Regions from separate parts of the Peribacillus sp. Hz7 genome, predicted to be linked through region 1. Evidence: riboswitches for the same ligand, from Rfam matches in the RefSeq annotation. Region 1 holds a riboswitch; the other holds the start of a gene.

Region 1 (4,458 bases):
AGACACCTACTTTAATGCAAGACCAATACACTCTGTGTACACAGAAGGAATGTTGGTTCCTTTTTTTGTTTGAAAAATCGGCTGCAGCATTGATTGTACGTCCATTTCAAATTCAAACGATTCTTTCATATTCCGATAAAAAGTTTCTATACAAGGATGGTCGCCCATCACTAATAGTTTTGAAATTTCGTATTTACCGCCTGTTAAATTAAAACGATAGTAGGAGATAAAACGCTGAATTTCCATCACAATATCACGCGCTTGTCCTGCCAGCGTTTCATCGTCATCGTTACATGTATAGTATTCTGCACCTCTTCTATTCTTAACAATTTCAAACGACTCGTCCGAGAATGATGGGCGGAAATGATGGACAAATACGGGTTTATATTGATGGAAAACCGAAAGAACCATCGTCTTTAAACCGATTTGAACCATCAACACATGTTCATCATTCGTTGCTAACCCAAGATGAAAATAGGTGCGATAAGCGGCTAGCATTGATAAATCAGCCACGACCGGTTTTAATGAAGATTCTCGGAACAACTCAGAAAAATCTTGCAGCACCGATTCTTTTGAAGCAATCAAAAGCACCTCTTTATTCTCCTCTGTTTCCTTTAATAAAACAGGTACGAGCAGTGGATCTTCAAAAGGCAAATGAATGCTCTCTCCCAACTGCATATATAAATAACCAGTCAGTTCCTCTTCCATAATCTCAAGCGGGACAACTGTTTTTCGCAAAATGACAAACTCATTGGGGACGCAAAACGATATCTTGCTCCCTTTCAGCTTCCAGTTGTCCACCATTTCATCGACAATCATCCCAAGCGTGTCCCGCTCCTTAATGTGCCCTTCAACGACAACACCGGGCGGCAGACACTTTTGGCCATACGCATGAAACGTCCGATTTCGATCGCTTTGGACGAAACGAATATACGAATCGCTAATGGTAAAATGAACAGGATACTGTCTGTTGCTTCGTAAAAAATTCATATTTTCACCGCCTACATGAACATCGAGAAATACCAACTAATGATGTTCTCTCCATAAAAGTAAGAAAGAAGAGCCCCAACTGCAATAAACGGACCAAAAGGAATGAGCTCTTTTCGTTTATGCTTCCCAAGCAGTATCCCGCCTACCCCAAATATTGCTCCTAAAAAAGTGGCAATCAAAAAGGTAAGCAATGTTTGCGAAAACCCAAGCGCAAGTCCAATCACAAAAAAGAGCTTAATATCGCCCCCGCCCATGCCGCCTTTACTAATGACCGCAATCAACAATAACAGACCAAAGCCAAAAAAGGCACCAACTAAAGGATCCCACCATGGATTGAGCGGAACGAACAGCCTTTCAAGAAAGAAAAGCGGCAAAAAAAACAACAGCACTTTATCGGGAATAATCATATATGTAATATCCGACACAAATATAATGACTAACAGCGAAATAAGCGTCAACGCGACAATCAGTTCACCTGTCAAGCCGAACTGATACAACGCCAGCATAAACAAAAGTCCCGTCGCAAGCTCCATAATTGGATAAAACGGCGAAATCTTACTGCCGCATCCACGGCATTTTCCTTTTAAAAACACAAAAGACAAAACTGGAACTAAATCTAATGTACTAAGCGTTCGCTTACACGTCGGACAATGTGACCGTGGCCTTACAATCGACTGCCCCTCCGGAATCCGAAGCCCGACAACATTATAAAACGACCCCAGCACAAGGCCGAGCACCAATAAATAACTATATATAAATATCATCATCTTCATGTTCCTCTGCTTCTTCTCTACTTATCAATAATTCTATTATAACGAAATTCGACGGCGTTCGATAGTAGGATGGTTGGATATGTGGGAAAGGGTAAAAAAATAACTCCTTGGGGAAGGAGTTATTTCATTCTATATTATGAACCTTAGTTTGCGTATTCTGTTTTTACAGCATCTCTATCTAATGCGCTAGGAGCACTATTGTTAATACCACGTTCTGAGCCTTTTAACGTTACAGTATAAGAAACTTTTTTAGCAGCAGTATTAGATGTAGCAGAAACAGCTATTGTAACATAAGCAGTTCCATAATCACTTTCAGAATCCGGGTCTTCGATATTACTTTCCAAGTATCCAGCAGTCACTAATTCTTCCATAGTAATTTTGCCACCATCATTAGCATTATTACCACTGTCTGCCCATAATGCTTTATCATTAGCCGCAACCGCCAATCTCGCAGCCCCAATCATTTGCTCAGCATTTGCCACATGCGCATCCTTCTTACTGTTATCAATGATGTTCGCGATACTCGGCACCGCAATCGCTGCGATAATCCCCAGGATAACGACAACCGCTAGTAACTCAACGAGCGTTAAACCTTTTTGGTTTTTAAGTAGTTTTTGTAATTTCTTTTTCATCATTTTTATCCCCCTTTTTTTATTTAGAAGTAGTGTGTATGTAAATATTCACTAAATCTAGTAGTTTACCAGTTTTAAAGACTTAAAATTGGCGGGGTGCACTACTAGCTCCGGATCATTCAAGTGCCCACATACGAATAATCTTTCATCGCTTCCAACTTTACCTTTTATTTTATTATATAGGCATTTATCCCCAAAACACAACGCTTAATTTTGTCCATTTCCTTACATTATACCTACAATAATCAACTAAAATGTTTCTATTTATTGAACTGTTTCAAATATCTTAAACATCGGGATAGCAATAGCACCGACAATTCCTCCAACAGCTCCGGCTAAAAAGACAATAAGCATCGGTTCAATTAATGATTTCACTTGATCTGTCGCATTGTCGACTTCCATATCATAAAAATCGGCCACTTTCTCAAGCATGACATCAATTGACCCGGATTGTTCCCCGACAGCAATCATTTGGGTGACCATCGGCGGGAAAGCCCAATGCTTTTCCATTGGAACAGACATCGACTCTCCTTTTTCAATCGAACTCCTTGCCTCTTTAACAACGCGAGCGATGACTTCATTCCCAACAATTCTCTCAACAATGGTTAATGATTGCAAAATCGGGACAGAGCTTGAAAAAAGCGAGCTAAGCGTTCGCGTCATCCGCGCCATTTGCGCTTTTTGAAGCATGGAGCCGAATAACGGAACCTTTAAAAGAGCATAATCCCAATAATATTTCGTTTGACGATTTCCAAGAATGAAACGAATGCCGATATATAGAGCAATCGCAAATAAAACAAACAGCCACCAAAACGATTGAAAAAAGCCTCCCATGCCGATAACGATTTTAGTAATGAGCGGAAGCTCGGCACCTGATGAAACAAATACCTTTTGAAAGGACGGAACGACGGTCGATAAGAGAAAAATAACAATTGTAATCGTGATAATTCCTACGGTCGCAGGATAGGTCATCGCCGCTTGAACTTTTTTTCTTGTTTGATATTGCTTTTCAAAATAAACAGCCATTCTTTCTAAAATCTCATCAATATTACCGCCTGCTTCTCCGGCACGCATCATGTTGACAAAAATCGTGGGAAAGACGTTTGGATGCTTCTCCGCACCATCTGAATATGGCTTACCGGCTTCTAAACTATGAAGCAAATCTATGAGCGTTTTCTTTAATATTTTACTAGACGTTTGTTCAGATAGAATTTTCGTTGCTTCTACTAAACTGATTCCAGCTTTTAATAGCGTCGAAAATTGGCGCAAATAAATAACAAAATCTTTATTTTTTACTTTTCTCTTTCCTAACGAGATTTCCTTATACAAAATACCGGTTAATTCTTCAATTTGAATGACGGCAATTCCGGTTTCACGCAGCTTACTTACCGCTTCTTTTCGGTGTTCCGCATTCACTCTGCCTTCTTTCTTTTTCCCAGTACGATCTCTTCCTACATAACGAAAAACAGCCATTACACCATAACCTCTTGTAAATAAGGAGCAGCTGACTGTGCATCGATTCGATTTTTTTCAATCAGTTCTCTCATCGACATTTCAAGCGTATGCATGCCGGCTGATTTACTCGTTTGCATAATGCTGTGGATTTGGTGAATTTTTTCGTTTCGGATTAAGTTTCGAATCGCTGAATTATTAATCATTATTTCTGTCGCTGCGACCCGTCCTTTTCGATCTTTTGTCGGAAGCAAGCGCTGCGAGATAATCGCTCCTAATACCGAGGCAAGCTGAATGCGCACTTGCGGCTGCTGATTCGGGGGAAATACATCAATAATTCGATCAATCGTCGCCGGAGCATCGGTTGTATGCAACGTACCTAACACTAAATGTCCGGTTTCCGCTGCCGTAATTGCCGTCGAAATCGTTTCTAAATCCCGCATTTCTCCTACTAAAATAATGTCTGGGTCTTGACGAAGACAAGCACGAAGCCCGTTGGCAAAATTGCTCGTATCAAAACCGACTTCTCGTTGATCGATAATACTCATACCATGTTTATGCAAATATTCAATCGGATCTTCTAACGTGATAATATGACGTTTCAAATGTTT
Region 2 (4,458 bases), on a different contig from region 1:
AGAGGGAAAATAAGATATAGAAATGTATCTTTCGGTGAACGTTTTTTCATCTTGATATAGTAATGAGCAATGACGGATAGATTCACAAATATAAAAGCTGTTAATGCTCCAAAACTAACAAACATGACTGCTGTATCCAGATTAATGAATACCGCTGATAATGAAATCGTTGCTATAAATAAAATATTAGCAACAGGTGTTTTGTATTTCGGATGCAGTGTTGTAAACAATTTTTTCGGTAAAATAGATTCGCGTCCAAGTGCGTAAAGGAAACGACTCACACTCGTTACAGAGGAAACACCTTGAGTAAAGGTTGCGATGATTAAGACCATGATGAACAATGAACTAAGCAAGTTACCGCCAACAAGCTGAACAAGGCTGTATGCCGCATTATCTGGATTTGCAAAAGCAAAATCCGGATACGCAATTTGCGTTAAATAAGAAATTGCCATATACATCGATATAGCTATTAGAATAATCAGAAATATTGCTTTAGGGACTGTCTTTTTAGCATCAATTGTTTCTTCCGCCATTGTTGTAACAGCATCAAAACCAAGAAAACAAAAGCAGATTAAAGCAGCACCTGAAAAGACAGAGCTGAAGGCTGTGTCACTACCGAAGAAAGGAGTAATGGAGAAAAGTGAATTGGCTCCTGTCTCACCATTTAAAATATCTTTTACAATTAAAATACAAAACAGAAGAATGAAACCGATTTGAACGAGGACAGAAATCCCGCTTATACGTGCCGCAGATTTAATACCGACAATATTAACGACAGCAAGGAGAACATTCATGATGATAATCCAAACAAACACGGGTACGGCAGGAAATTCTGTATTCATGAAGATACCAAATGTGAGTATGGCAATAATAGGAGAAAAAATATAATCCATCAACAACGCCCATCCAACAAGAAAGCCAGCTTTCGAATTAATAGCTTTTTTCGTATACGTGTAAGCTGATCCCGCAATAGGATAGGCTTTTACCATGCGACTGTAACTGTACGCAGTGAAGAAAATAGCAATAAAAGCAGTCAAATAGGCGGCCGCCATCATGCCATCGGCAGCTTCATGTGCAACACCATAGACAGTAAAAAAGATCATTGGTGTCATCCAAGCTAGCCCCATAAAGACTACCTGATGCAATTTAAGTGATTTAATCAAGGTTGTGTTTTTACTCATATTATCCACCCTCTTTTCTGAATTTGGTACGGAAAAACAAAAAAGCCCGGGAGAATTTTATAAAAAAATTCTCCCGGGCTTTTTTCCCTCCGTGTATACAGCATATAAGCTGTACGCTCCCTCTCGGACCAGACGTTTTTCAACCGGAACCCTAGACAGCATTTTCGTTATCGATTGCAAGAATCAGAACCAATATACTATTGATATTTCAAGTATATGTAGATGAGGATAGTGTTTCAATAACAATGTAAGATTTCATGACATAGAAATATAGTTAGATTTTATATATTCTAAGTACGTCTTATCACCATGCACTTCTGACTAAAACATCTGGAGAGATAAAAAAAACACCCATTTGAAATGGATGTAGACTAATACAAATTAATAAGGATGTTATTTAGGTTACCAAAATGAGGTTTAACAATGTAGTCCTTGGCGCCAGCCTTTAACGCTTCGATTACTAATGGCTGTGAACCAAGTGCCGAGCACATTACAACCTTTGCACGTTGATCAAAGCAAATAATCTCTTTTAAAGCTTCGAGGCCATTAACTTTGGGCATCGTTACATCCATCAACACAATATCCGGAGAAAGCATCTTATATTTTTCTATCGCTTCTAGACCATCTTCGGCTTCCGAAATAACGGTAAAATGATTTGGGTTTAACTCTCTTTTTAATAACGTTCTCATAAAAAGAGAATCATCCACAAGCAAAATAAACTTCTTCAATAATAGAAATACCTTTCTTTAAAGACTAAGGCAAATCAGGAAAATGCCACTTTATTTATTATAATTATACAGGAATAATTCCTGGCAACTCGGCCACCATGGCAAAAATGCTTTAGGCCCGTAGCTTTGCGTCTCTTACTTTCGTAAAATTTGCCCCAATAGGCATAATAACATATTTAATATGAAGGATTAAATATAAGATAATAGTCATAAACACCTATGAATCACTAATAAATTTGTGGATAGGTTATTTTGCTTTAATTTTTTGATATTCGTTTAATAAAATATCTAACTCTTGACTGGATTTAATCGTGTCGGGATGGCCAAGTCCTTTTAATTTTCCTACAACAATCATACGAGTTCTTACAGCGTCAATTCTATATTCCAGCTCTTTAAGTGATAAAACTTTCATTTTCGCAACTTAACTCCCTATTCATTTTTAACAAAAAATAGAAAACATAGGCAACAGCCATCATTATAAACGATGATTCATAAAATAATAAGGGGTTCGACAGTTAATCTGTTGATACGACAAAATCTTTACAAATGAACATACCATTCAAAAAGAAAAATGAGTCATTCACACAGCAATGAGCTTTTTCATACAGAAAATCTACAAAAGAGTTTGATTCTCGCTATTCTATTAACTGATATCCGGAAGTATAATTTATAAAAATGAAGAACGTTCGTTAAGGGGGACCATTGGTGAAAGAATGGACTATGCAATTATTTGATTACCATGTATGGGCTAATGATAGGTTAATTCAACATTTAAAAGGTCTTCCAGAGGAAGTTTTTCTTAACAAAGTGGATAGTGTTTTCCCTACCATTGCTGAAACCTTTGGTCATATGATAGCAGTGGATGAACTATGGTATTTACGGATGAAAGGAAATAGTTTGCAGCAAATTGTATCCAAATCATTCACCACAATTGAGGATACTGTAAAGGCATCTACTGTTTTACATAATGAGTTGAACTACCCACCACTTAGCTAAAGCTTGAAGTGGGGGATTCCTGCGAACACCAGTGTATCCACTAGTTATTTAGCAGGCTAACCCTGTCGCACCGACAGTTAGCAGTACAGACGGCTTATTAGCCTCCTGCGCGGTGTTGCTATTTTGTACGTTGAACTCGCCACACGCCCTACTCTGCTTGGTTTTCGCTACTTCGGTGCGTGTGGCGGCGATTAGAACGTTGAAGATTTTACGCGACAGACGTTTTTCCTGTCACAACCTCCTATCTTCAGTTTTCAAAGAACAACTTACAGGAATATCCCACCATACAAACAAGTGTTTTGGCTACCGCCAACCGACATTCATCTCCCACCTACTCATTGGGCTATTGCCCTTCATATTCCTTGAGGATGGGAGTCTTCTGTCGGGAAAAGATAAAGAATTTTCTTATCAATACGAAAGATGTTGAAGATATAGTTGGTTATCAAAATACGAAAGGTGACCAATTTAACAACAAAATCGCTGAAGTCGTTCAACATATAGTCAATCACGGAACCTATCATAGAGGAAACATTGCTGCAATGATTAGACAGATAGGGTATGAGGGCGTATCAACCGATTATATTTTTTATTTAAGAGACAAATAAGCGTATTCAACATACTCCCACGACTAAAATCCCCTTAATAGGTTTTCTCGCCGCTATAAAGTAGATTGTTCTAAAGACATGTCTCAGCGGCTGCTATCTACTATTGGACCAGCTATTATTATTTTAGTTAGATAAACAAATTCTTGATTAGTAAATCAAACAAAACTTCAGTTCTATTATGATTGGAGTTTTGTTTTGGCTTATTTTCACCTCTGCTCCATAAAATTTGACGTTAAAAAAAGAACCAACGAAACGTTGATTCTTTTTTTAACCATTTGGTTTTTGTACCTTTCCCTTTAAGAAAAATTTATAACAAGCGTCTATCTGCTTAGATATTTTTTGCCAAAACCCCTTATTATTATTTACTTCTTCAAGAGATTGTTGAGCAGCTAATAAATGATCCATCATATAAGAGACTTTTTCTGCTTCCATTTCATGATGCATTCTTTGTGATTCTCTAAATTCCTCCATGCTTTGCCTCAGCTCATACATTTCATGAATTAATTCAGCATTCTGCTCTTTTAGTCTATTTTGGTGCAATCGAAATTGTTCATTTTGTTGAACTAAGAAACTAATCAGCTTCTTAACATCCGTAAGCTCATGGTTGATTGAGACCAATGATGTATCCTCTAAATCCATAGTAATTGTTCTCGGTATACCACGTTCCTCCAGCTTCGTATTCACTTCTTCTCTTTTAAAACCTTCAGCATAAAACTGCCTGATTAATCTTAATTTCTCAATTTCTGAAGCATTAATCCGGTAACGATTATGCTCCTTTTTAAAATTCAAATATTCTTCATGTTCGTGTAGGTACCGTTTTAAACTATTCTCAGGGATCTCCGGAAGCGCCTCTTTCAGTTCTTTCATTGTTAAAAACTGATTTATCAACGTTTTCAGCACCTTTCTTGGTTTATCAACCACCCAACCACCAACATAACAACCACGCTA

Evidence for each region. A riboswitch is a leader RNA that binds a small molecule or an ion and turns the genes downstream of it on or off. The one in region 1 is predicted to bind cyclic di-GMP.
Region 2: linked by a shared signal. The riboswitch ahead of ACE199_RS22625 (response regulator) and the one ahead of ACE199_RS06145 (type II secretion system protein) in region 1 are both predicted to bind cyclic di-GMP.

What each region holds. Positions count from the first base shown of each region.
Region 1 covers NZ_JBHHJV010000003.1:24,409-28,866, forward strand. The annotation lists gene pilM (type IV pilus biogenesis protein PilM) at 7-990, opposite strand; gene ACE199_RS06140 (prepilin peptidase) at 1,002-1,754, opposite strand; gene ACE199_RS06145 (type II secretion system protein) at 1,907-2,398, opposite strand; cyclic di-GMP riboswitch class II at 2,477-2,560, opposite strand; gene ACE199_RS06150 (type II secretion system F family protein) at 2,660-3,868, opposite strand; gene ACE199_RS06155 (type IV pilus twitching motility protein PilT) at 3,868-4,458, opposite strand, start outside.
Region 2 covers NZ_JBHHJV010000038.1:227-4,684, reverse strand. The annotation lists gene ACE199_RS22630 (APC family permease) at 1-1,181, opposite strand, end outside; guanidine-I (ykkC/yxkD leader) riboswitch at 1,250-1,347, opposite strand; gene ACE199_RS22625 (response regulator) at 1,553-1,909, opposite strand; cyclic di-GMP riboswitch class I at 1,990-2,074, opposite strand; gene ACE199_RS22620 (aspartyl-phosphate phosphatase Spo0E family protein) at 2,157-2,321, opposite strand; gene ACE199_RS22615 (DinB family protein) at 2,615-2,905, shown strand; gene ACE199_RS22610 (DinB family protein) at 3,274-3,510, shown strand; gene ACE199_RS22605 (hypothetical protein) at 3,778-4,377, opposite strand.